2 linked regions of the Sediminitomix flava genome follow. Each later gene encodes a partner of the first gene's protein in a complex. Links are inferred from orthologs where the notes say so. Each region holds a gene or a part of one and is shown on either strand. Other genes may lie near its edges.

Evidence for each region.
Region 2: the proteins of BC781_RS18940 (region 1) and uvrB are in contact, whole or in part, in a crystal structure (PDB 7EGT), measured with the Thermus thermophilus proteins. The link is inferred for Sediminitomix flava from one-to-one orthologs. Residues at the interface, in WP_096412145.1 of Thermus thermophilus: His654, Arg656, Phe657, Gln666, Asp668, Glu669, Lys680, Arg681, Leu682, Ser683, Lys685, Tyr686, Ala687; in WP_096411307.1 of Thermus thermophilus: Glu23, Leu25, Arg26, Asp27, Gly28, Glu29, Arg30, Phe31, Arg55, Glu326, Asp327, Phe328, Glu379, Ser382, Gln383, His398, Gly400, Arg401.

The regions. Positions count from the first base shown.
Region 1 is NZ_QGDO01000005.1:351,698-368,016, forward strand. The notes cover bases 5,595-8,551. They hold BC781_RS18940 (ATP-dependent helicase), read right to left. Parts: upstream 8,230-8,551; coding sequence 5,959-8,229; downstream 5,595-5,958. Other genes in these bases: BC781_RS18935 (hypothetical protein), read left to right, coding at 5,595-5,881. Outside these bases: pyrE (orotate phosphoribosyltransferase), read right to left, coding at 1-171; BC781_RS18915 (RecQ family ATP-dependent DNA helicase), read left to right, coding at 303-2,216; BC781_RS18920 (PAS domain S-box protein), read right to left, coding at 2,211-3,197; BC781_RS18925 (TrmH family RNA methyltransferase), read left to right, coding at 3,289-4,032; BC781_RS18930 (CobW family GTP-binding protein), read left to right, coding at 4,036-4,995; more of BC781_RS18935, read left to right, coding at 5,033-5,594; BC781_RS18945 (YqgE/AlgH family protein), read left to right, coding at 8,612-9,187; BC781_RS18950 (DUF349 domain-containing protein), read left to right, coding at 9,471-11,414; BC781_RS18955 (S8 family serine peptidase), read left to right, coding at 11,564-15,781; BC781_RS18960 (methylglyoxal synthase), read right to left, coding at 15,848-16,249. UniProt on the Escherichia coli protein: A helicase with DNA-dependent ATPase activity. Unwinds DNA duplexes with 3'-5' polarity. Translocates on single-stranded DNA with 3'-5' polarity. Initiates unwinding more efficiently from a nicked substrate than double-stranded DNA.
Region 2 is NZ_QGDO01000006.1:2,105-18,404, reverse strand. The notes cover bases 13,247-16,184. They hold uvrB (excinuclease ABC subunit UvrB), read right to left. Parts: upstream 15,759-16,184; coding sequence 13,734-15,758; downstream 13,247-13,733. Other genes in these bases: atpC (ATP synthase F1 subunit epsilon), read right to left, coding at 16,031-16,184; BC781_RS19040 (tetratricopeptide repeat protein), read right to left, coding at 13,247-13,733. Also shown: BC781_RS19110 (AAA domain-containing protein), read right to left, coding at 1-1,854; BC781_RS19105 (YifB family Mg chelatase-like AAA ATPase), read right to left, coding at 1,947-3,485; BC781_RS19100 (DUF6048 family protein), read right to left, coding at 3,613-4,416; BC781_RS19095 (hypothetical protein), read right to left, coding at 4,449-5,453; BC781_RS19090 (MerR family transcriptional regulator), read right to left, coding at 5,565-6,467; BC781_RS19085 (alpha/beta hydrolase family protein), read left to right, coding at 6,683-7,459; BC781_RS19080 (hypothetical protein), read left to right, coding at 7,556-7,777; BC781_RS19075 (YcxB family protein), read right to left, coding at 7,835-8,317; nadC (carboxylating nicotinate-nucleotide diphosphorylase), read right to left, coding at 8,438-9,298; BC781_RS19065 (DUF4783 domain-containing protein), read right to left, coding at 9,408-9,806; recombination mediator RecR, read right to left, coding at 9,835-10,443; BC781_RS19055 (ATP-dependent Clp protease adaptor ClpS), read right to left, coding at 10,539-10,820; BC781_RS19050 (hypothetical protein), read left to right, coding at 11,217-11,504; tRNA epoxyqueuosine(34) reductase QueG, read left to right, coding at 11,563-12,516; more of BC781_RS19040, read right to left, coding at 12,552-13,246; more of atpC, read right to left, coding at 16,185-16,282. UniProt on the Escherichia coli protein: The UvrABC repair system catalyzes the recognition and processing of DNA lesions. A damage recognition complex composed of 2 UvrA and 2 UvrB subunits scans DNA for abnormalities.

The sequences.
Region 1 (16,319 bases):
TAAGGCCTCTTTCACATATGTTCTTACATCTGGGTAAGAAAGAGAAAGACGGTTGTCACAGTAAATAGGAGATTTCCAACCTGATGCCCACGTAAACGGAGTTTCGGGACGAATTTTTATTGCTTTTATCTCCAAAAGCATTTCTGCTATTTTCTTCGCTGTATTTTCCATGCCGCAAAAGTACATTTATTTTTTTTCTAAAAAAATCACATCTTAGGATGATCTAATCACTATTTTTGACTCTTTTCAAGAATAACAATTTTTCTAGGATTAGAAATACAAAACTGAAGAATAGCTAGAGCATGAATGCGAAAATTGGGCAAATATTGAAGTATTATTGGGGGTTTGATAGCTTTAGACCTTTACAGGAAGATATAATTACCTCAGTATTAGAGAAACAGGATACTTTGGCACTTTTACCGACAGGTGGAGGAAAGTCGATTTGTTTTCAAGTTCCTGCTTTAGCAATAGAGGGTGTGTGTGTGGTTGTTACGCCACTTATAGCCCTTATGAAAGATCAAGTGCAGAATTTGAAAGCAAAAAAAATTCCTGCCGAAGCTCTCTACTCGGGAATGCCTAAAAGACAAATTGATCTGATTCTTGATAATTGTATTTATGGAAAAGTGAAATTCTTGTACGTTTCACCTGAAAGATTAAAAACGAAGTTGTTTTTAGAGAGGGCGGCACAGATGAATATTAGTCTTATTGCTGTAGATGAAGCTCATTGTATTTCACAATGGGGATACGATTTCAGACCTCCCTATTTACAAATAGCCGATTTTAGAAAGACAATTCCAGATGTCCCAATTTTGGCTCTTACAGCAAGTGCTGGAAAGCTAGTTCAGAGTGATATCAAGGAAAAGTTGCTATTCGGAGCGAAGTCAAAAACTTTTTCGAATAGTTTTCAACGTAAGAATCTTTCATTTTCAGTACGAGAAGCTGAAGATAAAGCTGTTAAACTAAAAGAAATTTTAAGTAGGGTAGAAGGCTGTGCAATTGTGTATTTAAGAAATAGGCAAGGGACAGAGGATGTAGCTAATTACTTGAATCATTATGGGGTTTCATCAGATTTTTATCATGCTGGGTTAAATAACCAAGAACGCAGTTTGAAGCAAGATAAATGGATGAATAATCAGACAAGAGTAATGGTTGCAACCAACGCTTTCGGAATGGGAATAGATAAACCAGATGTTCGAATTATAATCCATTTAGATCCCTCAGACAGTATTGAAGCATATTATCAAGAAGCAGGAAGGGCAGGGCGTGATGGTGAAAAATCCTATGCTGTATTGCTTAATCAGACGAAGGATTTTGATAGAATTAAACAAAGAATTGATAAGCGGTACCCCGAACCAAAAGTTTTAAGACGAGTCTATCAGATACTTGGGAATTACTTCAGACTTGCTGCAGGTGGAGGTGAAATGGCAACTTTTGATTTCGTTCTTGAAGATTTTCTCAAAAAATATGACTTACCCCATGCGGAGACTTTTTATGCTTTGAAGTGTCTAGAAGAGCAAGGTTTCATTCTTATCAGTGAGCCAATCTATCAGAATTCAAATTTTATGTTTGCGGTATCACAAGAGAATGTATATAAATTTCAAGTGGCAAATTATGCCTTCGATCCATTATTGAAGAGTTTGGTGAGATTTTATGGCGGTGAAGCATTTACACATTATGTCAATATTTCAGAGCAGACACTAGCAAATAGTATTCATGTGAGTGTTTCTCAACTCAGAGAGTATTTAGCAGAGTTACATTCTCAAGGTATTTTGGTTTTCCAAACACAGAAAGATAAAGCACAGCTCACTTATCTGACTGAAAGATATGTAGCAGATAATCTGCCGATAGATGTCAAAATTTTAAAGGAAAGAAAGGCTAGAGAGCTTGAGAAAATCCAAGCAATGATGAATTATACACAAAATACTAGAAGATGCAGAAGCGTATTGATCTCTGAGTATTTTGATGAAACAACGGCAAAACCATGTGGCGTATGCGATAATTGTATCAAATATCTTAAAAAAGCATCTCAACCTTTAGATTTGAAAAAGGACATTCAATCTCTATTGGAAAAAGTAAAGGAAGCAGATATTCAAGAAATTGAATCTAAACTTAGACCAACAAATAAAAATTACTTGATAGATTTAGTACGAGAAATGGTAGAAGAAGGGGAATTGCATTTAGATGAATTTGGGCAGATTAGCTTGGCTAACTTATAGATCACTCACGTCTATTGCGATAACGGTAGCACCTATTACCTCATCAACATTTCTGATTGGAGTGAAAAGTACTTTTCTTCTAAAGACCTTATTTGCGTATTCAATACTGTAGAACTCTGAAAATTCTTCTCCTTTAAATGCTCTTGAAAGGCTTTCTCTTAAGTCCTTTCTATTGTTTTTAGTCGTGATTTCAAAAATAGAAGTTTTATACAAAGCCTTTTTTTCTAAATACTGCTCTACGCTCTCGGCAAAATGATAGTTGCAAGAAATTAATTGAAAGTTGGTATTCACTGAAAAAATCTGAGTATCACAGGCATTCATGATTGAGTTAAGAATAGCTTTATTCTTTGCATTTTCTTTTCTGATGAAGCGCTCTTGATTTTCTTGAGCCTGTAATTGTTCTTGATAAATGTGGAGTTCTTCTCTACTTTCTTTGAGCGATTTATCTAATAATTCTTCATTTTCTTGAGCATTGATAAGTTGTTCTTCTTTGGCGATGTCTTCGGTAATATCTCTTGCAGTGACTAATATGACATTGTCAAATTGTTTGATTTTTTTAGATGGTATACAATTAACATTGTGCCAATGATATTCCCCCGATTTAGTTTTTAATCGAATTTGAATGTCTTTAATGGTTTTAAAATCTTTTCTGATTTGATCGAGAAGATTTTCGATTATCATTAGATCTTCTGTGTGAACATAATCGCTCACATTTTTGCTGGTTAGGTCTTTGGATGAAAAACCTGAAAGTCTGAGCCATAAAGAGGGTGCATAAATAAACTTGCCTGTGAAATCAATCACAAAAAGACTCTCTTGGGTATATTTAAATACCAATCTAAAGATTTCTCTGAAGAAGGCATTTTCTTCAATTTGTCTATTTATTTTTTTCGACTTTTCAATCAAGTTTTCTAACTCGTCTATTTCATTAGAAGAGAGATTGTGGTATGACTCTAAATATTTCTTTATTTTATCTAAAAACATTCTTTATGAGGCTTTACAATGAGGGGTGTAGTCTTTAAATATTAGAATTATTAGTTTTGTAGGAAAGTTTCAGACTAAAAAGAATTTAAACTTGAATAAACGTTGGCAAAAAGAAGTCAGAGCACTTCACTTGAAAAAGAATCGTAAAGCTTCACAGAGATTCCTTGTGGAAGGGAGAAAGAATGTGGAAGAGTTACTAAGGTCAGATTATAAAATCGAAGCACTTTTTTATACCCAAGAATTTGAGGAAAGACATCAAGACTTACTCAATTCGTCTAGTGCTGAATTGAAACAACTTTCTAATATTTCTGATCTAGAAAAAGCGGGTACTTTCAAGTCTAATGATGCAGCTATAGCCATCGTTCGAATGAAAGAGGCTGTGAAACCTAATGCTGAAAATGAATTAGTTATCTGTCTTGATGATGTTAGAGACCCTGGAAATCTAGGTACAATTATCAGAATAGCAGATTGGTATGGGATTAAAAATGTATTTTGTTCGGATAATTCTGCGGACTTTTATAATCCTAAAGTGATCTCTTCAACTATGGGGTCTTTTTGTCGTATCAATCCTTACTACGGTGATCTAACTTCATTTTTAGAAGCGCAAAATTCCAATACCCCAATTGTAGGTGCTTTTATGGATGGGGATAATATATATCAGTCCAAACTCGCAGAAAAAGGAATCTTAGTGATGGGAAATGAGTCCAATGGAATTTCAGAACAGATTGAGGGACTTATCAATAAAAAAATCACTATCCCAAGATTTGGAGAGGCTGAATCTTTAAATGTAGCCATCGCTACAGCAGTTATTTTGGATAATTATAAAAGACAATAAATAATGAAACGCATTCCTGTAACTATACTAACTGGATTTCTAGGAGCTGGAAAAACAACTTTACTCAATCACCTTATAGAATCACAACCCAATACGAAGTTTGCGATTATAGAAAATGAGTTTGGGGCAATAAATATTGACAAAGATTTAGTGAATACACAAGCTCAAGGGATTTTTGAATTGTCGAATGGATGTATTTGCTGTTCTTTAAATCAAGAGTTGGGACAAACTTTAAATAAACTTGTAACTACAGGAAAGGATTTTGACCACTTGATTATTGAAACTACGGGAGTTGCTGAACCTGACGGGATATTGTCTGTATTTATAAATGACTATCATTTTGATGAGCTTTTTGAGGTGAATGCTGTCATTGGTATGATTGATGCAGAACATTTACTAAAAAGCTTAGAATCAGAGCCTGTCGCAAAAAGACAGCTAGCCTTAGCAGATTTGTTAGTGTTCAATAAATCATCTGAAATAGATGAGGAAATAAAGCAAAATGTACTTGAGGCAGTAAAAGCAATCAACCCATTGGCTAGTATTATTCATACTGACTACGCGAAAGTCAATGCAGAAGAAGTACTGTCACAATTTTCTTTTAGAGCGGATACTGTCAATGAGCGAATTCTAAATTCTAAATCTGAAAAAGGGGATCATCATAAAGGAATAAAGTCACTTACTTTTAGCCAAAATAAGCCCTTAAATCTTAATAAATTTCAATATTGGCTCCGTTCACTTTTATTGTTCAACCCTGATGGAATTTATCGAATTAAGGGTCTGTTGAATAAGCCGAACACCGAAGAGAAAGTAATCATCCAATCAGTTAGAGGGAATATCATATTCTCTGAAGGAGACAAGTGGAGTGAGGACGATGATAGAACATCTCAGCTAGTCATTATTGGTCATGGTTTAGATCGAGAAACTTTACAAAAAGGGATCGACTCATGTGCGATTGAGGAATGATCTCAAGAAAATAGAGACGAAAATAACAAACAAGGATATGAAAAATCAGAAGACGCCTATTACCCTAATTTCAGCAAACAACGCTAACGTTAAAAAGTACCTAGACAGCCTTCCAGATTTTGAGAATAAAGGAGTTCTATACCAAGAAGCTTTTGAAAAAAGCTATGAGAATTTTCCTCTTTTCTACAAAAAGATGTCTGAAGACTACATTATGGACTTGTTGAAATCGTTAGACAGATGTCCTGAAGTTGAGGGAATTGTAATGGTCTTTTCTGATGAAATGAATCTGAATCAAATTAAGTACATCTTAACTTCAGATAAAGAGTTCTTAAGATTTTTCCAGATTGAGAAGTCAATTTTCTATCCGTTAGAAAATGAATTGATCGACAGAATAAATGCTCATGAATCGGCTTATTTGGCCAATGTGCTTGAAGTCGATGAGGTAGTGGATAATTTACATTCAGCGGAGTTGTCAATTATCAATCCTCATTTGAAGTATCTTCATTTAGATGAGAATAAGTCTTCTTCAAAAGTTTCGATTTATGAAGAGTCTGAGAGTGATCACAGTTTCAAAGTGATTAATCATGAATTGACACTGGATGAAATAAGCGAATGGGCTGAAAAAGCTTTATTTGTTGGAGAAATTTATAAGATCAAAGGAGAGATACTTCATAAAGGTGTAATGTATGCTTTTGAGAATATTGGATCTCATTTTATGTATTATCCAACGTATAAATCATCTACATCTTCATGGTTAATTGTTGGTGGTCGAGAAATTGATAAAGAGTATATACTCAAAGAAATTAGACATAAAGAAGTAGTGCCTGCAATGATTTCTGAAAAGCTGCATTACTTTATTGGTGGAATAGGAGCGTTAGCAAACTAATTTCATATCTACATAAAAAAATCCCAATTGTAGTTCAAATACAATTGGGATTTTTGTTTTTTATAATAACTAATTCTTTAATCCATAATCATTAGTTTGGCAAAAGCTAGGATTAGCGTTTTTTCACCTTCAGAATCAAAGTTAACTTTTGCTCTTTTATCTGAGCCATCTTCCAAAATGGCTGTGATTGTACCTTTCCCAAATTTCTTATGCAGTACATTTTGACCTTGTCTTAGCTCTGCTGGATTTGACGGCGTAAAGTTTTCAAGGTTTGGGATATCTTTCTTTTTAGAGAAAGAGGTAAATGTATTTCTGTTAGTAGTAGGAGACTTTGATTCAGTTTTACTAAATGATCCAAATCGACCTGAAGTAGCTTGTCCTTCACTGAAAGATGAAGGTCTTCTGACAGGTTTTTGAACATTTAAGAATTTAGAATCTACTTCACTCAAGAATCGGCTAGGCTCACACATAATCAATTTACCAAAACGGTATCTTTGAAGGGCGTATGAAAGTGTAAGCTTTGACATCGCTCTTGTGATTGCTACGTAGAAAAGTCTTCTTTCTTCCTCTAAGTCGGCTCTACTTTCAAGCATCATTTGAGAAGGGAAAAGATTCTCTTCCATACCAGCAATATAGACATGCTTGTACTCTAGACCTTTAGACATATGTATGGTCATAAGGGTCACAGCATCGCTGTCTTCTTTACTCTGATCTTGTGAAGTGATCAGAGAAACTTCCTGAAGAAATGTTTCTAAACTTTTATCTTCTTTTTCAGGATCATCTACAAAAGCTTTGACAGCATTTAGTAACTCTTGAAGGTTTTCATAACGTACACGACCCTCAACTGTTTTATCATCATATAATTCACGGAGTAATCCAGACCCTTTCGCTACAGATGTTGCTGCAGTAAATGCATCTTTGTTTTTGACATCTAACATGAAAGCTTGAACCATGTTCGCAAAGTTTTCAAGCTGAGTTGTTAGTCTACCTGTGAAGTATCTTCTAGCATTTAGAATGATTTGCCAAGGTGTTGTATTCTCCTGTGAGGCTTTCACTAATATTTTATCAACTGAAGTAGGACCAATTGCTCTTTTCGGGTAATTAATAATCCTTTTTAGTGCTTCCGTATCGGCAGGGTTAATGACAAACCTTAAATAGGCTACCATATCTTTGATTTCCTTTCTTTGGTAGAAAGATAAACCTCCAATGATACGGTAAGGAATATTCATTTTCCTTAAAGATTCTTCAATAGATCTGGACTGAGAGTTTGTACGGTAAAGAATAGCAAAATCTTCACAATTGAGGTTGTTATTCATTCTTTCCTCAAAAATGGAAGTTGCGATCAATTTAGCCTCTTCAGAGTCAGATGTAGCCCTAATTACATCAATCAGTCTACCATCGTCATTGCTAGTCCAAACGTTCTTTTTAAGCTGGGCTTGGTTGTGTTTGATAACTGAGTTAGCAGCTTCAACAATATTTTGAGATGAACGGTAATTCTGCTCAAGTTTGATGACCTTAAGATCGGGGTAGTCTTTCTCAAAGTTCAAGATGTTTTGGATGTTTGCTCCCCTAAAGGCATAGATACTTTGTGCGTCGTCACCTACTACACAAATATTTTGACGTACCGCTGCAAGCTTCTTTGTGATTGAATATTGAGAGACGTTGGTATCTTGAAACTCATCAATCATCACGTATTGAAACTTTTGCTGATACTTATTTAAAACATCAGGGAATTTATGGAGAAGGACATTTGTGTTGTATAACAAATCGTCGAAATCCATCGCATTTGCTTTAAAACATCTCAAAGCATACTCTTTGAAAATATCAGCAATTTTTGGTCTTCCACTCGCTTCATCCTCTAATTTATATTCTGAGTTATTTGCATAACCTCTCCACGAAATTAGATTGTTTTTAGCATTTGAAATACGAGCTAAAACACCATTTGGTTTATAGATTTTATCGTCGAGTTTATACTCTTTAATAATAGATTTAATTACGGACTTTGAGTCATCAGAATCATAGATCGTAAAATTACTCTGATAACCTAGCTTGTCTGCTTCATATCTTAAAATACGAGCAAAAATAGAGTGGAAAGTTCCCATCCATAGGTTTCTTGCCTCAGTACCAACCACACTTTCAATCCTCTCTCGCATTTCGCGAGCAGCTTTATTGGTAAAAGTCAATGCTAAGATGTTAAAAGGTTCAACCCCTTTTTCCATCAAATAAGCAATTTTATAAGTAAGAACCCTTGTTTTACCAGATCCAGCACCAGCAATAATCATCATTGGACCTTCAGCGTTTACAACCGCTTCTCTCTGTGGCTCGTTAAGACTATTTAAATAATCCATAATTAAATTTCATCTAACCTTGATCTATCATCTACAAAGTTAAAAGCTTATTTCTATTTTTTGATAATCTAGAGGAAAAGCTTTAGGATAAAATCTATTTTAAATAGAATCATAAAGGAATGTAAGGAAATGTACAAGTTTGCAGAACTGCAAGTTTGTATTCACCGTATTATTAACATGGGGTATAGGTTTTTGTACTTAAGCAGTATAATTCAATCAAATTGAAAAAAAAAGAGCTGTATGCTTTGCATTTTTTAATGGGAATTAACAAATTAAATTAATGGATAACTGTTATTTATTTAATTTAAAATAGGATTTTATCTGTTTATGGAGCTGTAGATAAAGTTAGAGGTCATTATTGTTTCACCAAAACTACAATGCTATGGAATTTATTTTCGATTACAATCAGAAACAAGAAATAAGAAAAGGAGATATCCTTTTAGCAGAACCTTTTATGACTGACCCAAATTTTGAACGTGCTGTAGTCTTGGTCTGTGAACATAATGAGGAAGAAGGGTCCTTTGGGCTCGTTTTGAATAAACCTTCGGTGGTTCAAATGGAAGATATTTCGTTAAACTTGGCCAAAGAACATGAATTATTTATCGGAGGCCCAGTAGAGCAAGATACACTCCATTATTTACATACAATGTCAGATGTAAAAGGGGCTGTTAAGCTCAGAAATGGCGTTTATTGGGGAGGAGAATTTGAACACCTACAATTTATGGCAGAAAATGGATTCTTAACCACAGATAATTGTCGATTCTTTATGGGTTACAGCGGTTGGAGTCATTTACAGCTAAGAGATGAGCTAGAGAATAATTCTTGGATTGTTTCACATCAAGACCCATCAATTATTTTTAAAGAAGAAAGTGATACATTGTGGCAAAGTGTTCTCAAAAATATGGGAGGAAAATATAAAGTACTTTCCAATTACCCGAGAGATCCAAGATGGAATTAAAATATTAGACTATAAATTAGAATAGAAAAACTGACCCTAGGTCAGTTTTTTTGTTTAAAAATAGAAGGTATCTCAAATTAGATAGATTAATTTGAGGTTTGAAGCTGAAAAATTTGGTTTGTTTAAAATGGAATTACGACATTTGAATACAAACGGGGAATGAATACCTTTTTGAACTTTAGCTTAATTATTTTTAGAAATTAAAGCATTCTAATTCATCGAGGTATAACATGACTTAATATCTATTCCCTAATCATTATGGTTAGGACTAAATAAATAGCATATGAGTACAAATCCTGAGGACGCACACCAACCTTCTGAGGAAGGAAATTCTAACAATCTTGACAATAACAAGATTGTTCCAGACGTAAACGATGGTTCTGAACAAAAAAATCAAGAAATGAGCGCAGAAGAAAAGACATTAGCGAACAAAGCTCAAGAAGCTGAAAACAACATCAAAGAAGAAGTTTCTACTGAAGAAACTACAAATGAAGTTGAAGACAAAGTGTTTGAAAATGAGATTGATTTCCACAAACTTTCGAAAGAAGAGTTGGTGAAAGTATCTCAAGAGTTGACAACTGTAAAAGATGTAGTTAAGGCGGAGCAGGTTGTAAAAGAAATTCGTGAGGTAATTGAGGATATCCGTAGAGAGGAGTCTGAAATCGCTAAAGCTAAGTTTCTGGAAGAAGGTGGTGATGAAGATGGGTTTGAGTATCGTGATAAAGATATCGATGCTTTCTTTACTAATTATAAAACGGTTAGATCTCGTAAAAAACAATATTTCGAAGATCTTCAATCAGCTAGAGATAATAACCTGAAAGCTAAAAAGAAGGTTATTAACGAAATCAATGAAATCCTAGATTCTTCGAATCAATCTGGAGCGATGGCTAAAGTTAAAGAGCTTCAGAAAAAATGGAAAGAAATTGGTGCTGTACCTCAAGCAGATGCTGATGATCTTTATAAAACATATCATGCACTTCTAGATCGTTTTTACGATAACATGAGTATTGAGTTTGAATTAAAAGAACTTGATCGTAAGAAAAATCTAGAGTTGAAGTTAGCGCTTTGTGAAAGAGCTGAATCTCTATTAGAAGAGGAAAATATTAATGAAGCAGTTACAAAATTGAATTTGCTTCATGATGAGTTTAAATCTATTGGTCCTGTTCCTAAAGAAGAACAAGATGCAGTTTGGGATAGATTTAAAAAGGCTTCTGATGTACTATATGACAAAAGAAGAGCTCATGCAGAAGAGTTTAAGAAAGTTCTCAACGAAAACATGCAGAAGAAACAAGATCTTTGTCTTCAAGTTGAGAAGGTTTCAGATTTTGACTCTGACCGTATAAAAGAATGGAATGAGAAAACGAAAGAATTGCTGGCTATTCAAGAAGAATGGGATAAAATTGGTCCTCTTCCAAGAGAAGTAGCTAAAGATATCAATAAGCAGTTTTGGGGTAACTTTAAATCATTCTTTGCTCGTAAGAATAAATTCTTTGAAAAGCTTGAGGCTTTCAGAGCTGAGAACTTAAAGAAGAAAGAAGAGCTAGTAGCTAAAGCTGAAGAGCTTAAAGATAGCGAAGATTGGAACACGACGACTAACGATCTGAAAAGACTACAAGAGGATTGGAAGAAAATTGGTCCTGTTCCTGAAAAATTCCGTGATTCAGTTTACGAAAAGTTCAAAGCTGCTTGTGATGTTTTCTTCGAGAGAAAAAGAAGCCAACGTAAAGAACAAGATAAAGAGTTCTTGGATAACTTGAAGAAGAAGGAAGAAATCATTCTTGAAATCAATACTTTGGCTAAAGAAGATGGAGATTTCAATATTGATTTGTTGAAAGAAAAAGTACAAGCTTTTATGGCTATTGGCTTTGTTCCTAGAAGAGACAAAGATGCGATCATGGATAAATTGCTCAATGCTTGCGAAACTTATCTTGATACTTCGTCTTTAGAAGGTGATGAAAAAGAAACTCAAAAGCTGAAATTCAAAGCTGATATCTTTAAATCTGTTCCTGGTGGAGGAAGATTTAAAAATCAAGAGAGTAAAGTTCGTAACAGAATTACAAATCTTGAGAATGATATTGCTTTATGGCAGAACAACCTTGCTTTCTTCGCTAATTCGAAGACAGCTGATAAGATGAGAGAAGAGTACAATGAGAAGATTTCTAAAGCACAGGCTGAAATCAAAGTACTTAAAGATCAATTAAGAATCATTAGAAGCATTGAGAACTAATTCTCAAAGGATATAAGATTTACAAAACGGTAAAGAAGCACTGCTTTTTTACCGTTTTTGTTTTTATATCACTTGTGCAATTTCATAGTAAAAAGTAAACTTCATAGAATGTAGTGAAGCGCTATTTTGAGAGAACTAAATAGCCAACTATGAAATCAACATTACTATCATTTATTCTTATTATTAACTCATTTTATTTAATTGCTCAACAATCCAAACTCTCCCCAAATGAATATGAAAGCAATAAAGTCATAGTAAAATACAAGGACTTCCCAAGTGATCATCAAGTAAGTTCTTTGTCATCAAGTAATAAAGGTGATTTTGCAATAAATTCTCAAAAGTCTTTCTTTCGTAATTCTGATAACTTAAGCAATTCTAGAACGCAAGAAAGTTTGCCTGAAGTTTATAAAATCTATGAACTAGAGATAGAAACATCGCTAGCCATTGAAGAGGTGATTCTAAAATTAATGGAAAATGAATCTATTGAGTATGCAGAGCCTGCATATACCTATGAACTCTTAGATACCCCAAATGACCCTTTGTACTCATCCCAACTTATGGCAGATTTATTCTCCATAGAAGGTGTATGGAAATTGACAAAAGGGGATAGTAACCTTGTGATTGGAATAATAGATACAGGGACAGAATTAGGGCATGAAGATTTAGCTAACAACCTTTATTTTAATCAGGCTGAGAAAGAGGGGCTGCCTAATGTAGATGATGATGGAAATGGTTATATAGATGATATTACAGGTTATGATTTTGCTGAAGAAGACAATGACCCAAGTATAGATAGAAGTACACATGGTTTGTCTGTTGCCGGAACAGCAGTTGCCATCTCGGATAATGGAGTAGGAATAAGTGGTGTAGCTCCTCTATGTAAATATATGCCTCTAAAAGTGGAGACTACATCGGGTTCTTTAATCAATATCTCTGAGGCTATGATCTATGCCGCTATGAATGGCTGTAAGGTGATTAACCTTTCGTTGGGTAGAGCTTTTAACCCTGCTCGTTATGAGCAAGAAATTATTAATTATTTGACCGAAACATACGATGTTTTATTTGTGGCTGCCGCAGGAAACAACTCAGCTAGTCATACTGATTATTACCCAGCTTCTTACGATAATGTATTATCTGTTACAGGTCTAAAGCAAAATTATAATAATCTTGATTATAAGTATAGTCATAAAATTGATGTAGCAAACCTTGGTAGTAATGTTCATGTAACAAGAGCGAATAATACCTATGGAACATCTGCCGGTACTTCATATGCATCTCCACTTACTGCAGGTGTTGCTGCTTTGATAGCTTCTTACGATAAGAGTTTGACAATGTCTCAAGTAGGAGAGTTAATTCGTACTACAGCAGATACATCTATCTATCAGAATTCTACAAACTCTTCTTTACAAGGATATTTGGGAAGAGGTTTTGTAAAACCGTTGAATGCTTTAAATAGATTAGATGAGGCTATTTCCGTAAGAATGGAGGATATTTCTGCATTTTCCTCAAGAGGAGATATTATTGAGTTGAATGATGAATTTTTTATAAATGGACAATTTAAAAATTATCTTAATTCAACTTCTAGTCAGTTGAATGTACAAATAGAGAGTAATTCTACAGCGTTTGAAATTTTGGAAGGTAATTTCAATATTGGAGCACTGAATGAATTAGAGAAAACAGAATTGGATCAAACTGTTTTCAAAATTAAATTGATTGAAGATGTATCTGAAGGTAGTCGATTCTCATTTAAGCTTATTTTTTCTGATCCTAATAATAATTATTACGACGAACAGTATTTCTACATCACTCCTAAAGAGTCTAAGATCTTACTCTATCTGAATAATTTTGCAGGATATTTTAAATCGGATGGATCACTTGGATATCCTTCAAGTTTCTATCATAAAAGTTCTGGCTATAGGCGTTTCATGTATCAGTTTTCAGCGGTTATTGCACAAGATGAAAATTCAGTATCAGATGCAATCAGAAATGAAGATGACTTATATGCAGATACAGATTTTTCTTCCAATCATTCTCCTTCATATTATGAAAGAGAGAATCATCGAGCTTCGGTTTATACTGCTTTCAATGATTACCAAAGAGGTTCAGAGACTTCTAATAATGTAGATGTAGAGTTAATAGCTTATGGAAATAAGGATGATGAAAAAGATGATTTTATTTTAATTGATTTGAAATTGACTAATACTTCAGATCAGACAATTGATTCTCTTTACGCAGGGATGTACATAGATTGGCTATTGAGTGGAAGTACAAGTGTTCGGAATACAGATGTTGCTTCATGGGATTCTAGTAAGGATTATGTATACGCTTATAATACAGGTATTTCTAAATATGCAGCTTTTAAGGTATTAAATGAGGATAGATTTTATAAATCATTTGATCAAGAAAGTGGAAATCAAGATATCGATTTATCAGATGGTTTTTCTGATTCAGAAAAGTTCTCATTAATGTCTGATCAAATAGATGATTCAGTCATTGGAGGTGCTAGTGGTGCCAATGTTGGGTCTATGCTTGGAGCAAAACTTTATGGTATTTCTCCTCAAGAGTCGCAAAGAGTTGTATTCATATTGGCTATAACCACAGTAAACAAAACGAAAGTTGAAGCTATTTTGGCTGAAGCAGAAGAGTTTGCTCAAGATTTTCTTAATCTACCATTTGCAGATACTTATTGGGATGGAACTCAGTGGGTCAATGGAACACCATCATCTGATAGAGTCGTAAGAATTGAACAAAACTCTCCCAATACATCTTTTTCAGCTAAGAAATTGATATTGGAATCAGATGTTTCATTGAATATTCCTAAAGGAGAAGAAGTTAGAATATCTGAATCAATAGTGAGTGATAACTCAAAAATAACTGGAGGTGGATCCTTGTATCTAACGAACCCGAATGGTGAAATAGAAGTAATAAACACCCTGAACATAAGTAATGTATTGGAGTTGGAAGCAAATACAACATTAAATACCAATTCAAACTTGAATTTTGAAGATGGAGCAGTCTTGTTACATGAAATTTCATCTCAAATTGAGGGGAATACCACATTTAAAAGAACTGGGCATGGGGAAGGTGTTAATGCTTATAATTATCTTTCTCTACCAGTAACAAGTCGAAATCTTCATGATAGTATTAGTAGTACCGATCGTTATTATTTTGATGAAGAAGGAACCGATGATGGTATAAATGATAACGGTAATGACCCAAGTTACACTCCAAATGATATGAGTGATGATGTTTGGAAGGTATTTAACGAGGGTAACCAATTAGAAATAGGTAAAGGTTTTATAGCGTCAGATATTGGAAATGTAAGTATTACAGGAGAGCCTATCACTGGGACTTACGCCGTCGGTGTTTCGTCTACGCAAACAGGGTTTAACCTACTTGGTAACCCATATATGGCGCCTATAAATGTAGAGTCATTTTTAACACACAGTGCAAACTCAGAGCTTGAAGGTTCAGTTTGGGTTTATACTTCAAATAGTGAAGGTAAAGGTTGCTATGATTGCTTTAATCTTCTAAATACGGGTGAGATACCAACTTTCCAAGGTTTCTTTGTGAAAGCAAATTCTGCTGGGGAGGTTGAGTTTACGAATGAAATGAAGGTAAGGTCAAGAGAATCAAACTCCTTAAAACGTGTCAATCACGGAGGTACTGGTTTTAGTATTTTCGAATTACATGTTGAAAAGCAAGATGGAATCTCCGATAAAGTGATATTGGGTTTTGATTATATTTTCTCAGAGAACTTTGATGAAAACTATGATGCGAGAAAACTTAGAGGAACACAAGATCTAGATGTTTTCATTGAGATTGATGAGGTAGAACATTCAATTGTAGCTTGGCCTCCAGTTGAAGATTTGAAGATTTTTAATCTAAATATTGAATCCGAAAGTGCTGAACAATTCAGCTTTCACTATACTGTGAGGGAAGATCACCTAGTACCAGAAGGGGTTTTTATCAAAGATAATGTAAATAATAGTTATACTCTTCTAGATGATAGCGAAGATACTTTTACAGTTGAAGTACTCGAAAATGATCCTCCGAATCGATTCCAATTATTGTTAGTCGAGAATCTTGATCAAATTTTGGCAGTCCAACAAGGTTTGGAAGAATTATTAGATATAAGAGTTGGGGCTAATCGAATAGTTTTAAGTGGTCAAATATTAACTCAAAACAGAGAACTTCAAGTTTCAGTATTTAACCTTCTAGGGCAAAAAGTAATGGCTAAAAAACTGTCTGATTCAAGTCTATCTTCAAGTGTTGATATAGACCATGATTTAAGAAAAAATCAACCATACATTTTGCAGATAGGTGTAGGGAACCAGTTTATTAATAAGAAAATTATTTTGAAGTAGATTATACTGAATGAAAAAGCCCTTGGTCTGTATATCAAACCAAGGGCTTTTTCTCTTTGTAATAGACTATTCTACTTTAGCTTTAGCCTTAATCACATCGATACCATTCAAAAGAAGTGTAGCAGAGGCTGGGTTAGTAGCCAATGGCACATCATAAAGGTCACACAATCTTAATAACATTTGTACATCAGGCTCGTGTGGATGTTTCCCTAGTGGATCTCTAAAGAATAATACCGCGTCAATATCTCCTTCAGCAACCATTGCAGCAATCTGTGCATCACCTCCCATTGGTCCTGATAGTTTAGCATCAACTTCAAGTCCAGCTTTTGCCAAATGACTACCTGTAGTTCCTGTAGCTACAATCTCTACACCAGTTAATTGGTCGATATGATCTTTAAAAAATCCAACCATCTCAGCTTTCTTACCGTCGTGTGCAATTATTGCAATCTTTTTAAAGCTTTCTCTCATGATTTTATTACTTAAAAGTTTTAGCTTAATCGATGCTAAAAATAGGGATATTATTTTTTAGCAACAATGA
Region 2 (16,300 bases), on another replicon or contig:
GTTCAACGTACTCTCTAAAATCTCTTGCCACTTCCCTAAATCTTCTTGTGGTAAGGTCGCCTCAACTCCTTCTTCTCCATAAGCTTTTTCTAGTCTGAATCGGATTTTTTCCAATTCTTGAACGGTTACTTTTGAAGCTGTCAGTTTACGGAATAATGCAAAATCTTGCGGATTTTCTAAAACAGCTAACCAACTCTCCACTTGGGGCTTTCTATCAGCCAACCAAACACAATCATCTAGATCAAACTCAACATTAAGCACGTCCTTCAACGCCCTTGAGAGTTGTTGCTGACGAGGTTTTATTTCGCGTACGATTTCAAGCAGTTTTATGTAATCTTCTGTATCAAAATCCTTAAAGGAAATTCGATCTTTCCAAGGGTAAAACTCTGCTTCTAGTACAATTGCATAATCTATATAGGTTGATAATTTTGTACGAAAATTCTCGTAATTTTTGAAGTGAAAGTGGTCAAATAGCCCATTTAAAATGATATGTCTTTTATAAGGATTTGATGATAAATAAAGCTCTTTTGGAGACTTTCCACATTCATTATCATTGAACAGAGCCTCTTTGAACTCCTGTAATTTCTCTACAATTTGATCAATTTCTCGACTAACCTTTAAAAACTCTCTTTCCAAAAAAATCGCATCCAAGCTATTATTCTCAAGCTGAAAATGTTCCAATTGGTCAATCTGATGCTTTACTTTCTCATAAGTCTGTTTCCTGTCATTCCGATGGTCAGAGATCATTGCAACAAAGTCACTTAACTGTTCTTGTGCCAGACGATCGTAAACAACATCAAGTGCCGCTTTCTTCTGACAAACAACCAATACGTTTTTCCCTTTCCCAATCGCATCGGCTACCATATTACAAATCAGTTGTGACTTTCCACTACCAGGAGGGCCTTGAACAACTAAAGAATGTCCACTTTTTACAGCTTTCAGAATTCGTTCTTGAGATGCATCAATAGCAAAAGGTGTGAATAATTCTTCTTCATTTTGAGCCTTTCGAACCATTGTTTCTCTGACTCCCGGACGGTTTCTTAACTCTTCGGCAGAAATAAAAAAGTCTTCTAGATCTCTAGTGTTTCCATCATCTAAAAGCTCTTCATAATCGGGCATCAAATAAGAATCTGCCTGAGGAAAAAGTCCTAATACAGCCTGTGGCTTTAAACGAACCTCTCCAAACTTGTAGATGAGGTCTATATCACTTTTCTTCTTATCGCTAAAAGTCTTTAAACGTGTTGATAAAATATCTTGAGAGAAATAAATAGATAAGCCCGATTCTTCAAGAAGTTGATAAAGTTCTGAAAGAAATAATTTGGGATCGGTTGGCATTCTGTCAAAGTCAAAATCAATTAAGTCTTTTTCCAATGGAACTTGATTGTAATGACTGTAAGCAAGTAGGAATGTCTTGTTGAAAGATATAGCTACATTCTCCCTTCTTTTGAGATACCACTTTCCATTTTCTATTTGCAACTGAACAGGGAAAAAGATAAATGGTGCACGAATAATTGTCCCATCTTTCAGTTTTCCTTCAACAAACAGAGCGCCCAAATAGAGATCTTTAGCTCCTCTTTCCTCATAAATCAATCGCTCAGTTCTATAGATACCTTTTAAAAGCTGACTCACTTTATTGGTATCTTCATCTCTGTTGTCAATCAACTCAGAGATTGCGAAGCGTTTATTACTTTTCAGAAGTTGTTCTATGATAAAAAACGAGGGTTTCCCCAACAGATGATCTAAAGCATGAATGTCTAGAAACTGCTTTTTGTAGAGTTTACCTAAAAAAATAGTACGATTTCGGCTGTTCAAATTTGTCAGCCGTTTCTGAAAAGTTTTTAAAACGTGCTCCACTATTATTTGGTTTATTGGGACTCAATAATTTAAAAAAATGAGCTTATCTCCGCTTTCAACCCCACAGGCAACACTTCTTCATCAAAAGAATTCTACTTGAAATAATCAGCTCTATCTAAACTTCTATATTGAATAGCTTCGGCTATATGCTCCGCCATAATTTGGTCTTTTCCTGCTAAATCTGCAATCGTACGAGCTACTTTTAGAATTCTAGCATAAGCTCTTGCTGAAAGCCCTAACTTTTCCATTGCAGACTTTAGTAATGCCTTACTCACTGTATCAATCTGACAATTTTCTTTCAAATCTTCAGCATCCATCATTGCGTTGGAATGAACTCCTGTAACCTCTTTAAAACGCTCTTTCTGACGTTCTCTTGCAGAAATTACTCGTTCTCGAATTTCTTCACTACTCTCATTTTTTCGGTCAGAAGTCATTTCATCAAATGACACAGGCGTGACTTCTACATGCAGATCAATACGATCCATTAAAGGGCCACTTACCTTATTCAAATAACGTTCAATAGTTGGAGGAGCACATACACATTCTTTTTCGGGATGATTCAAGTTCCCACACGGACACGGATTCATACTCGCTATCAGCATAAAATTAGCAGGGTAATCAACTGATACTTTCGCCCTTGAAATCGTCACCATTCTTTCTTCCAAAGGTTGACGCATGACCTCCAAAACAGTGCGTTTAAACTCTGGCAATTCATCCAAAAATAGTACCCCATTATGAGCCATCGAGATTTCTCCTGGCATCGGATTACCACCGCCACCAACGAGTGCTACATCAGAGATAGTATGATGAGGTGCTCTGAAAGGTCTTCTTGAAATAAGTGCCGCATCATCTCCTAATTTCCCCGCTACTGAATGAATCTTTGTGGTTTCCAAAGCTTCATAAAGATCTAGAGGTGGCAAAATACTTGGTAATCTTTTAGCTAACATCGTCTTACCTGCACCCGGAGGGCCAATCATAATCACATTATGTCCTCCTGCAGCAGCTATTTCCAATGCTCTTTTTATATTTTCTTGCCCTTGAACTGTAGCAAAATCTTCTGAGTAATCACCTTGTGTGTCAAAGAATAATTCTCTTGTATCAACCTTTAGTGGTGCGATCGTTTTGTTTCCTTCTACAAAGTCAATCGCATCCTGTAAACTACCTACAGGAATGACATCCAGCTCATTTACGATTGCTGCCTCATGTGCATTTTCTTTAGGTAAAATAAATCCTTTTAATCCCCTTTTTCGAGCTTCTATCGCAATGGGTAATACTCCTTTGACAGGTCTAAGTTTTCCATCTAGTGACAATTCTCCAAGAATGACATATTTGTCTAAATCTTCGGTATGAATCTGCCCAGATGCTTTTGCTACTCCTAGGGCTATCGGAAGGTCAAATGCAGCGCCTTCTTTTCTAATATCGGCAGGAGCTAAATTAACGACAACCTTCTGTCTAGGGATAATAAACCCCTCATGTTTTAAGGCTGACTCTACTCTATGAAAGCTTTCTTTAATTGCATTATCTGGTAGTCCAACCATATAAAACCCTGTGCCATTCAATACATTCACTTCTATGGTTATCATAGACGCATTGACACCCAAAACACTACTACCAAAAGTTTTCGCAATCATTAATCTCGAATTAGGACTGAAAAGTGGATTTGTACAAAAAATCTTACATAAGATAGAAAATCAACTTTGAATGAAAAATTGATCTTCAATAAAAGCAAAAAAGCAGAACCTAAGTCTGCTTTTTGTCTTACTTCTTCTCGGTATAAGTAACTTTAGGCTTACCTATAGGGATTCGATATGCGATATAACCATTGAGATTAATCTTGCTATCGTCCCCGTTGTAATAACCTATACCCGGAATATCATTTGGTGTCACATTCGGATTTTGTGGTTCATCCAAAAGTACCGCAAATCGGAGAGATGCTCCAATGTATAAATTATTTACGACCATAATTTTATAGCCGACTACCGCTTCAAACCATTTTACACTAAGGTTTTTATCTTCAAAAGTTCTGAATCCAGGAGGTTGTCCCCAAAAATCATTGCCTTCAGAAAATACCGTAGCAGACTGATCAAAACTTGACTGCGCATATCTAAAACCTAAAGTGACAGCATCATTAATTGACGACCTATGCAAGAAATTATAATCAAGACCTATTCTAAAATAATTCCCATTTGATGTGTAAGTAGCCTTACTTGGGTTTTGGATATCTCCAGGAAAAATAGTCTGTTCCGTATCTAAATCATCTCGGGTAACATCAGTGTTTCCATATTCTAAGCTCAAAAAGAAACGGTTTCTAAAAAGAAGTTCTCCGGCTATTTCAAAGGAAGTAAAACCCGATTTTAATACTGAAGTAGCTGGTCCAACAACTTCCGTTCCTAAACGAACCCCAAGAATTGGAACCTTTGGCCACTCTACTTTTATATCTACATGCTCATTATCTGTTAAAGTCTGTGGTTTACCCTTATCCCATTCAATTACTTCTTGAGCATTGACGACAAAATGAGAAAAGACTAAAAACAGAATGAGACTATATTTATTGAACTGCATAAACGCTAGGATATAAAATCAAAAAATACGGACTAATTGATAAATAACTTCACTTCTACCTCAGATGCATTTGTAAGCAAACGATCAGTAACCACTTCTATACGCGAAAAGAATGCACCATCTAAATCAGCTTCAATTTCTGGTTCAAACCTAAAAATAGGGTCACCATCTTCATCTTCTCCATCTGGTATAATATTTAGGTAACGTATTTTACTTATGCCATCTATTACCGTAGCCTCTGTCTCATTATCATCAATTACATCAATCATAAATGTATTCTGAGCATATGAAATATTAATCACTTGCTCTTCACCTGATCTAGAAAATGTGATGGTTTCGCCAGAAGCATCTGTAACAAGATCTAGAAATACTTCCGAATTGCCCGATCTACTAAGTTCTTTATTTGCATTACTTGCAAAAATACTTTCAAATGATTGATCGACAGCTTCTCCAGTAGTACTATCAAAGAAGCCAATATTTAATCTTTTATTACTCGTTGCTACACCTGTAGTCGTTACAAATACAGCGATGTTAGGATCAACTATATTATTCTGAAGACCACTCATCAATACAACAGAAGAATCCAGTGAACTCTCAGTGTCGTAGTCAATTGTAGAAGACTGAACCTTTTCGCCTTCTTCTGTCAGAAAAGAAAACCTTAATTTATTGATTTGCTCAAATGCAGTACATTCTGGACCTTGAACTATCAGTTGCTGATTGTAGACAATCGGAAGACTATCCACGCCATTGGCTCCTGCCACTTCTATTATAAAACTACTGATGGTATCCTCTGGGTTGAGAGGTAAAAAGTAAGCTCCAGCTGTAGCATTATAAGAAACTTCACGCCCATCTTCAGTACGGATACTCTCTACTTGTATATCAAGAGCTGGGATAGTAGTATCATCCATATCTTCTCCTGCATCTACAAATTTCAATAGGGCTTCATTTCCAGGAAAGCTCACAGGGTCACACTCTACACAAGCTCCAAAGAAAAGAATAAAATAAATACTGCTTGTAACTCGAAAAAAACGCTTCATCAAATAATATTTTTCTTGCCTTCTCAAAGCATCAAACCATCCTACAAAGACAGTTTATAAGATTCCCGAAATTACATAATAATAAATTATTGCAGTGCTTATTGGCTTATTTTAAGAGTTATTCGAATGAAAATTTTCTAAGATCTCAGTGAATGTATCAAAATTAGGAATGATCTGGAAGTTTGAAGGAAGGTCTAACTCTAAACCTAATACTTGAGAACCAGATAACAATACAGGTATTTCAGTATAAGTTTCCTTGAGCATATTGATGTATTTCTTAACACACTCAATTTTTGGAATTGAAGTAAGAGCGGTCAAAATCATATCAGGATTCACCAAATCAACCACCGACTTCAAGTCATCGTCTGGTAAATTTTGTCCGAAGTAAAATCCTCTATGTCCTCTAGAACGCACTAAATAATAGGCAAATAAAAGTGTTAGCTCATGCATTTCACCTTCTGGCAAATACAATAATACTCTTTTGTGCGATTCTGAATAATCAGGACACTGACCATCAATAGCCACTAAAAGTTTTTGCCTGATCAGATTAGTAATAAAATGTTCTTGAGCAGGCGAGATTGAACCTGTTTGCCAAAGACAACCAATACGCACCAAGAATGGAATAATTACTTGCTGCATTGTAGCCTCAAAACCAAGGTGCAAAATGCTTGTTGACACGACCTTTTCAAAACGATCCTCATTCAAGTCCACCATCGCAATTGTCAAACTGCTGATTTGATCTTCTTGCGAGTCTCCTCTCTGAGAGTTCATCGTTTCGAAAACAGTACGTGAAACCTCTTCTTTGCTCATCTTGGCTATCTTAGATATCTTATAACCGTGATTATTTAGCAAAGAAATGTTCAACATATGTTTCAAATCATCCGAATCATAGTATCGGATATTTGTATCTGTTCTTTTTGGAGATATGATGTCATATCTTTGTTCCCAAATTCTTATTGTATGGGCTCTAACGCCCGTGAGATACTCTAGATCTCGAATAGAATATGTACTCATAGCTGCAATTGGTTTTCCCTCTTTTTGTATTAAAAAGATTTCATTGAGAGAGTTCCTATTGGCGAAATTCTATTGAAACACCTTTACAGAAGCATATATTTAAAATGATATACTATAAAGAATCTGTTAAATTCGCTTAAGTGCAATAAGCAGTAGCTCCCTTGTGATTACTTCTTTCCAACTCAGTGACACGCAAAATTGTTTGAAGAATCTATATGCATAACCAAGAAACGCATTTACGAAGAGACTTATTTTGCCATATTTACGGCAAAGGTGAACACCATGTATGGTGCTTTCATGGTTTTGGTCAAGACCACAGAGTCTTCAAAAATTTAGCTAAGAAATATCCAAACAAAAGCTTTCATTGTTTTGACCTCGCATATCATGGAGGCAACTTGAAACCTTATTCCCAAGAAGAATGGCTTCAACAGATCTTACAGTATTGGGTAAGCTTAGAAAGCCCTTCTCTCGAATTGATTGCTTTCTCAATCGGGGCAAGACCTTGCCTTAAAATTTTAAGCTTACGAATTTTAAATATACAAAAAGTCACCCTTATAGCCCCAGATGGCATAAGAAATCATGTGTTATTCTCTTTTTTAGCTGGTAATAAATCTGGTAAATACCTATTTGATTATTTCATCAACTCTAGTTTACTACAGAATCTATTTCAACAGACTGTAAAACATTTATTCTTTTTAGATAAAAACACTCGTAAACTTGGACTTGAAATTGGCTCTAACATCAATCATTTAAAAAAAGTACAATCAACTTGGTTGTATTATTTTGATTTTCGCATAGATAACATATCCTTGTCTGAATATATAAATTCAAATGGCATAGAGGTTCAATTCATTTTAGGGAAACAGGACAAAATCATTTCTAAACGATCAATTTCACCACTTTTTAATCTATTAAACAGTAAAAAAATTGAATTATTCCAATGTAATCATTGGAATCTGCTCCCTTTTTGGATTAGAAAGCATAATATTTAATATATTAAAGGAATCTAAATTGATCGTATTAATGTAGACAGTCCATCTTATTGGACTATTCTTTGTTTTAGTTTCTTAAACTTTAAAACCTTAAGCATGAATAATTTGCGATTAGTTGCCAGATATTTCGCAGGTGAATGTACCATAGAGGAACGTTCTGCCTTAGAAGGTTGGGCTACAAAAAGTAAAGCAAATGCAGAGGTTTTTGACACTTATCGAAGGATTTGGGAGGCGTCAGGAAGAAAAGGTCAATTTCCGTCTAACATTGATTTTACCACTGGCAAAAAGCATAATGATAGCCCGCCAGCTACTACATAAAAAAACTTCTGAAGTTCATTTACTCCAGAAGTTTTTTTATACCTTTTCAGTACTTAATTATGCCGCTAGAAAATTCTTTCTTTTCAAAATAGCTTCCATGAATCTGATGTCATTCTCATTCTTGAAAACTCTGAATGGCAAATGGATAAACTGAACTCTACTCATATAAAGTACAAAAGCATCTTTTCTCTTCTCTACTTTTGTAATTTTATCCCAGCCCATTGGCATTCCTTGTTTTGCATTTAGCTTCATCATAATTTGACGACTGTCAATTTCGTAAGCTAGCTTTTCAAATAACACCTTATTCTGTTCCATTTGCGTCATTCCAGTAAACTGAATCCACCAGAACAATACATAAAGAATACTCAAAGTCAATGCAATTCCGATACACCATCCTAAAGCACCTTCTACGAAGATAGGAATAAGCATAATTGCGACAGGAATAAACCACACCCACCACGTTTGTTTGAGAATACTCTCCATTCCCAACTTCACGAATGTTTGTGTTTCCAGCTGATATTTTTTAGTCTTAATAATCATCTTAAAACAATCCTATACTAAATGTCAATACGTTTTTCGTAATCAAAACACAAATTAAAGCAATCTGAATGACTTTTGTGATCCTTGATTATTAAAATCTCTTCTTAGAAAGATGATTTTTTATTTTACCGCTTTTAAACTGATATCCAATATACCACTTGAGTGCGTAAGTGCTCCTAATGAAATAAAATCGACTCCGCATTCAGCTACAGATCTTACCTTATCAATAGTAATTCCTCCAGAGGCTTCAGTACGACATTTTCCATCAATCATCTGAACAGCAGTCTTCATGGTATCATAGTCCATGTTATCAAGCATGATTACATCTACTCCTCCTACTTCCAAAGCTTCTTTTACTTCATCTAAATCTCTAGTTTCTACTTCTATTTCAAGATCTAGATTATTTTCCTTCAAGTAAGCTTGAGTTTGTTGAACTGCTTTTGTGATACTTCCGCTATAATCAATATGATTATCTTTAAGCATGACCATATCGAACAATCCATATCGATGATTATTCCCTCCACCAATTTTCACAGCCCACTTTTCCATCATTCGGAAATTAGGTGTTGTTTTTCTGGTATCAAGAATTTGTGTCTTTGTTCCTTCTAATAAGTCTACAATTTTGCGTGTATGCGTAGCAATTCCACTCATACGTTGCATACAGTTCAAGACAAGTCTTTCTGCTATTAGGATAGAACGTGCTGAGCCTTCGATATTCATCACCACATCTCCTTTCTTCACAAGATCACCATCTTTAAAATGTATCTCGACTTTTAAGTTTGGGTCTACCTGTTCAAAAATGTATTGCCCCATTTCTAAACCAGCAATAACTCCCTCATCCTTCATCAAGATCTGCCCTTTGTCTTTAGCATCTGCTGGTACAGAGGCTAAAGTCGAATGATCTCCTGATTGTATATCTTCTTCTAAAGCACTTTTAATAAAGGCTTCAATGGCTTCTTTCGTTAAGTAATCGTATTTCACAACCTAAATTTTTAAACAGAAAAAAAGTCTCCAAATGATATGACTGCAAAAATAGAGGTTCTTTTTTGCTACCAAAAGAGACTGAATTAAAAAAGGTGATCTTTTAAGATCACCCTTCTTCTTTGAAATCTAATGTATCTATCTTTCCATCTTTGATCAATACATAGACTCGAAAACTACCTTTATCAGATTTATATCTTCCGATGGTGTAAGCTTGTACACTACTATCATTTCCTTTATGAAGATATTGGAATGATGATGGAGGATAATTTTTGAAGAAATTATTTAAGATCGCTTCAGCTCCTTTCTGATCGTACTCTCCTTTCTGATTCTTTATATTAATTTTTACTTTAGATGCCATCAATGATGTAATTGAAGATGCATCGTGCGCTTTCATTGCTTTCCCCACTTGATCAACCACACTAGTTTGCGCAAGAGTAATACCTATACTCATAAAGAATACCAAGAAAAAGGAATATAAAGACTTATAATTGAATATCTGCTCCATATGATTTTTTGGTGTTAGTCAAACATAGTTATTGCGTTTGATATGTTACTCTGCTTAGTATGCTTCGTCCAAGAGTTACCTCATCGGTGTGTTCCAAGTCACTACCAACTGGGATTCCTCTCGCAATAGTTGAAACTTTAACGCCTAAGATACTCAACTTTTGTGTAATATAAAAAGCAGTCGTATCTGCTTCCATTGAAGCACTTAGCGCCAATATTATTTCTGATGTTTTTTCTTCTTTTACACGTTCGATGAGATGATCTAAGTTTAGGTCTGTAGGCCCAATTCCTTCAATTGGAGAAATGACACCTCCTAAAACATGATATAGTCCATTGTAAGACGATGTGTTTTCAATTGCCATCACATCAGTAATACTTTCAACCACACAAATCACTTGTTCGTCTCGCCCTTTATTGCTACAAATAGAACAAAGTTCTTGATCTGATACATTGTGACACCTCACACAATACTTTATTTCCTCTCTAAGTTTTACTAGAGCAGAAGCAAGATCAGCAGTAGTATCTTTCTCCTCACGAAGTAAGAAAAGAACTAATCTTAAAGCCGTTTTCTTCCCTATCCCAGGTAATTTGGCCACCTCCATTACGGCATCTTCTACAAGTTTAGAAGGAAAGTTCATTTGTATTGTTTTACGTTTATTTAAAAATACAATACCGTATCTGTCTCAGTTTTTAAGTCAAATACGGCAATTATTATAATTTGAAATTCAAATCTTTACAAAACCTCAGCAGAAATACCTCGGTCACAGATCGCATTTCTCATTGGAGCCAATTCATCGAATGTTCCATTTTTCACAGCACATTTTCCTTTATAATGGATTATCAATGTGCATTGTTCTGCCTGATGAGAAGTATGATTACAAATGTCTACAAGAGCACTGATCACATGCTCAAAAGTATTAACATCATCATTATATACAATCAACTCTCGGTTGAGCGAAGAATCAATCTCGGTCTCATCTAGTTCTAGAACTTCAATTTCTTCTTGGGTGCTCATGATCATAATTCTTGCTATTATATTTCCAGAAATTACCTATTCTCTTCTTCGTAACATTTTATAAGTCCGATTCGGTACAAAAACACTTTGGAACTTACACAACATTAACAATTTTAAAATTACCCAATCCCTATACTTGGAACAAGTTTTCTTTTTATTCTTTAGAAAAAGATTAGTTTTATTATGTAATTGCTACTTTTACCTCCCTAATATTCCTAAATGAGCTTGGGCGAAGCACTACTATGAACAGTTGAACAGTCTTAATAATTCACTTTCAATGTACTTCTAAGATTCTAAAAAAGAATCTTACACAGGCATATTAAACGTATAGAGTGTAATTTTGTTTAAAGGTTGTTTTATCAAGACAACTACCTCTCAGATAAAGACAAACAAGCAATGTTAAGGAAAAAGTTATTTTGGTTTTTGGGTTTAGAAAGTATTTTCCTCTTTGGGCTACTTGCATATTCTTATATTGCGGATTCAGCTAGTTTTTATCAGCAAGAAAAAGTGATTAGCCAACATTACCTACTTACCGACTTTTGCCTAACTACTGAGTCTCGACATACCCGTCATCTTTCAATGCCCGAAACGATAGCACCTTTTCAAGACCTTCCTGGGTTTCATGACCATTTCCCTTCATCTTCATTTTTTCAAGCACCAAAATGGTTATCAACCGCTAAGTAAGACTTCTAATCCCAATTACATTTCGTAATTTTGTGATTGTTTTGAAGGGAATTAGACAATGAATCATCAGCTTAGAAAAAGAACAGAATGGATAAAACACAAAGCCAACGAATTAGGCTTTGACTTTTGTGGTATTGCAAAAGCTGACTTTTTAGAAGAAGAAGCTCAAGGTTTGGAAAAATGGTTGACGCAAGGAATGCATGGCAAAATGAGCTACATGGAAAACCATTTCGATAAACGTCTTGATCCTAGAAAACTTGTTCCCGGAGCCAAGTCTGTTGTAATGCTAATGCTCAACTATTATCCTGAAAAAGACCTTGCTCAAGAAAACGAACTTAAGATTGCTAAATACGCCTACGGCAAGGATTACCACTTTATTATAAAAGATAAACTCAAAACTTTCGTAGACGACATTCAAGCCGAAATAGGTGAAGTTGACGGAAGAGTTTTTGTAGACTCAGCACCCGTAATGGAGCGTGCTTGGGCACAAAAAAGTGGATTGGGATGGATTGGAAAAAACAGTCTGCTGCTCAGTAAACAAAATGGGAGTTTCTACTTTTTAGCTGAACTTATTCTTGATCTAGAATTAGAAGCAGATACTCCATTTACCAAAGATTTCTGCGGAAGATGTACACGATGTATTGATGCATGTCCTACTGATGCAATTGTAAAAGAAGGTGTGGTTGATGGAAGTAAATGTCTTTCCTACCTGACTATTGAGTTAAAAGATAATATACCATCAGAATTTAAAGGAAAAACAGACAATTGGATTTTTGGCTGCGATACTTGTCAAGATGTTTGTCCTTGGAATCGTTTCTCAAAGCCACATTCTACATCCGAATTTCTGCCCCATGAACAGCTTTCACAAATGAAAAAAGAAGATTGGCAAGAAATCACAAGAGAGGTATTCAATGAGATTTTTAGAAAGTCTGCTGTAAAAAGAACAAAATTAGAAGGCCTGGAGAGAAACATCCGTTTTTCTTTAAGTCCTAAAGAAGAAAATCTCGATTGATTCAAGAACGATCAATCGAGATTTTCATTTTTCTATTATTCCTCTTCTGTAACTACTTGAGTTGCTTGTTGAGCTTTCTGAATAGAATCTTGCTTTGCTTTCTGCCTTGCCCTATACCTCACCAAAGCTTCAGGATTATCTCTAAAATAATTCCTTCTACTTACTTTTTTATCAATTCTACGAACGGCCATCTGAATTGAGCTATCTAATGTATCACGCTTAGCTGCTTTTATAAATAAAGATTGAGCACTATCAATATTGGCTTTGTAGAATTCTTGAATGACTCCCAATTTAAAATAAGGTAAGGCTTTCTCAGGATTGGTTTTAATGGCATTTGCATAAATTTCTGCAGCTACTTCCATATCCCTTCTCTGATAATAATATTCGCCTAATTTTTCTTGGGCATCCCATTGTCCTGGATTAAGCTTTAAAACTTTGCCATACCAAACATTGGCACTATCCCTCCTCCCAATCATTTCCAACGCTTTTGCAGTCTGAAGACAGATAACTTCGGAATTATTCCTTGTTTGCTCATCTAGGTTTTCCAATAAACTTAACGATTTATATGGTTGCCTGAGGCTATTATAGGTCAACTGCATATTTCCGTAAGCTTGAGCTTCCAATGACTTAAATTGTGCAGCTCTTCTAAACATCGGCATTGCTTGAGTAGTATCGTTCTGTTCTTGATAAATCAGCCCAAGGTATAAATAAGTAACACTATCGTTGTCATGAAGAATATCTGATTGCTTCAGAAATGTCAATGCTAGTTCGTGATTTCCTTCTTCATAAGTACCCACTCCCTCAATTGTAAAATTATCGGGGTGACGATAACCAAATGCTTCTGATTTTTGAATGGCCTCAAAGGCCTTTTTATATAAACCTTTCTGATACTGTAATTTCCCTAGTACGAAATAGAATTTCCCTTCATTCGGCGATTTATCAATTGCCTTCTGGATATCTTCCATTGAACGTTGATATTGCTCTTGAGCTAAAAAAATTCTCGCTCGTTGATAATAGTTCTGAGCTGTTCGATCTCCTTGCTCATCAAGTAAACTATTCAAATAAGCTAGAGAACGCTCATCTTGATTTTCTAAACTTAACTCACCTAGAGTCTCGTCAAGAACTACTTTCTCACTTTGATTAATATCATTCTGACACGAGGAGAACAATAGCAAAAGAGTAATGCTCCACAATGTTAATTTACCTATCGCTCTCATCTATTTACTAGCTTGTTTCTTCTTCAGTTTTTCCAATTCAAACATCTCGTCTCTCAAACGAGCGGCTTCCATAAAGTCTAAATCTTTTGCAGCCTTCTCCATTTTCTTCTTTGTCTGCTGAATTAATTTATCCAACTGATCTAAATTCATATAAGCTACTACAGGATCTGCAGCAACCGTTGGAGTTGGCTCTTCATAGTAAGTACTTTCTTTCGATGTTGTACTTTCAGCAGGACTTTGATCTAGCATATCGATATTCTTCTTCACAGTTTTTGGGGTAATACCATGTTCTTCATTATATGCCATCTGAATCTTACGACGTCGATTAGTCTCACTAATTGCCTTATCCATTGACTTCGTAATTTTATCAGCATACATGATTACCCTTCCTTCTGAGTTACGAGCAGCACGACCAATTGTTTGTACCAATGATCTCTCATTTCGAAGGAAACCTTCCTTATCGGCATCCATAATTGCCACTAAAGAAACTTCTGGTAAATCAAGTCCCTCTCTCAAAAGATTGACTCCGACCAATACATCAAAAAGTCCCAATCGAAGATCTCTCAATATCTCAACACGCTCCAAAGATTTGATTTCGGAGTGAATATATCTCGCTTTTACATTCACTCGTTCAAAGTATTTCGTTAACTCTTCTGCCATTCTTTTGGTCAAGGTCGTTATCAATACTCTTTCTCCTTTCTCAATCGTCAGATTAATTTCTTCCATCAAATCATCAATCTGATTGAGCGTAGGACGAACTTGAATTTCTGGATCAAGTAATCCTGTCGGACGAATTACTTGCTCTACTACTACACCTTCTGTTTTCTGAAGTTCATAATCACTTGGTGTAGCACTCACAAAAACAGTCTGATTTACTAAGCTTTCAAATTCATTAAAAGTAAGCGGTCGGTTATCCAATGCTGATGGCAAACGGAATCCATAATCAACCAAAGATACTTTTCGTGAACGGTCACCTCCCCACATTGCTCTGATTTGTGGTAAAGTCACGTGACTCTCATCAATCATCAAAATGAAATCATCCGCAAAATAGTCGAGCAAACAGAAAGGGCGCTGTCCAGGCTTTCTTCGGTCAAAGTACCTTGAATAATTCTCTACTCCCGAACAGTAACCTAGTTCACGCATCATTTCTAAATCGAACTCTGTACGTTCTTTGATTCGCTTTGCTTCAGCCATTCTATTTTCTGATTCAAAGAATTTAATCTGTTCAACCAAATCATCTTGAATCTCATAGATTGACTGTTGTAAAGTATCTTTTCCTGTTACGAAAAGGTTTGCAGGAAAAATTGTAATTGCTTTTTCATCAGAAATTTTCTTTCCTGTTTCAGGCTCAATTCGTTGAATTCGTTCAATCTCATCTCCCCAGAAATAGATACGGTAAGCAAAATCTGCATAGGCAGGATAAACATCTACTGTATCTCCTTTCACTCTAAAATTCCCTCGTTTGAACTCAGCATCTGTTCTTGCATAAAGGATGTCCACCAAACCAAAGAGCATTTGATTTCGAGTGATGATATCTCCTTCCTTTATTTTCAATACATTTTTCCCGAACTCATCTGGGTTTCCGATACCATAAATACAAGAAACCGAGGCTACCACAATTACATCTCGTCTTCCTGTAAGTAACGCAGAAGTAGCTGCCAATCGAAGCTTCTCAATTTCTTCATTGATCGAAAGATCTTTCTCTATATAAGTATTCGTTGTTGAAATGTAAGCTTCGGGCTGATAATAGTCGTAATATGAAATGAAGTATTCAACAGCATTATTTGGAAAAAACTGTTTGAACTCACTGTAAAGCTGTGCCGCCAAAGTTTTGTTATGACTCAAAACAAGTGTAGGACGTTGCACCTCCTGAATCACATTTGCCATTGTAAATGTCTTTCCAGAACCTGTAACCCCTAACAAAACTTGAGATTCCTCTCCGTCTTCAATTCCTTTAGCTAAAGTCTCGATGGCTTTCGGCTGATCACCCATCGGTTTAAACTTTGCATCTAGTTCAAACTTCATATCAATTACAACTTTTCAGTACTTCTGCTTTCAATTATGAATTTGGAAATGCGCATTCTACAAAATCATATTACCTTCTGCAAATCTACATCTAAAAATTAGAAGAGATAAGTATTCACACATTTCTCAATATTTTTCTACTTATTATCAAAACAACACAGAAGAGAGGTTATCTTGTTTTCCTTTAAAATAAAAAAGCGATACAGGACTTCTCCTATATCGCTTTTTATATAAAATACTTTTGCCTCCCATTTTAGGAAGAAAAAGATTTATTACTCATTGATGATAGATTCTGCTAAAACAACAATTTTGTTGTCCAACACTTCTACCGTACCAGCATCGATGGTAAAGACCTGATCTCCTTTGGCCTTTGAAAGGATGCGTACTTCACCTTTTACCAAAGTACTTACTACTGCAGCGTGATTGTGAAGGATCTCGAAAGTACCTCTTGAACCAGGAACCTTTACAGATTCTACCTCGCCGTCGAAAGCTTTAGTATCCGGAGTTAGCAATTCTAAATGCATAATGATCAGATTTTAAAG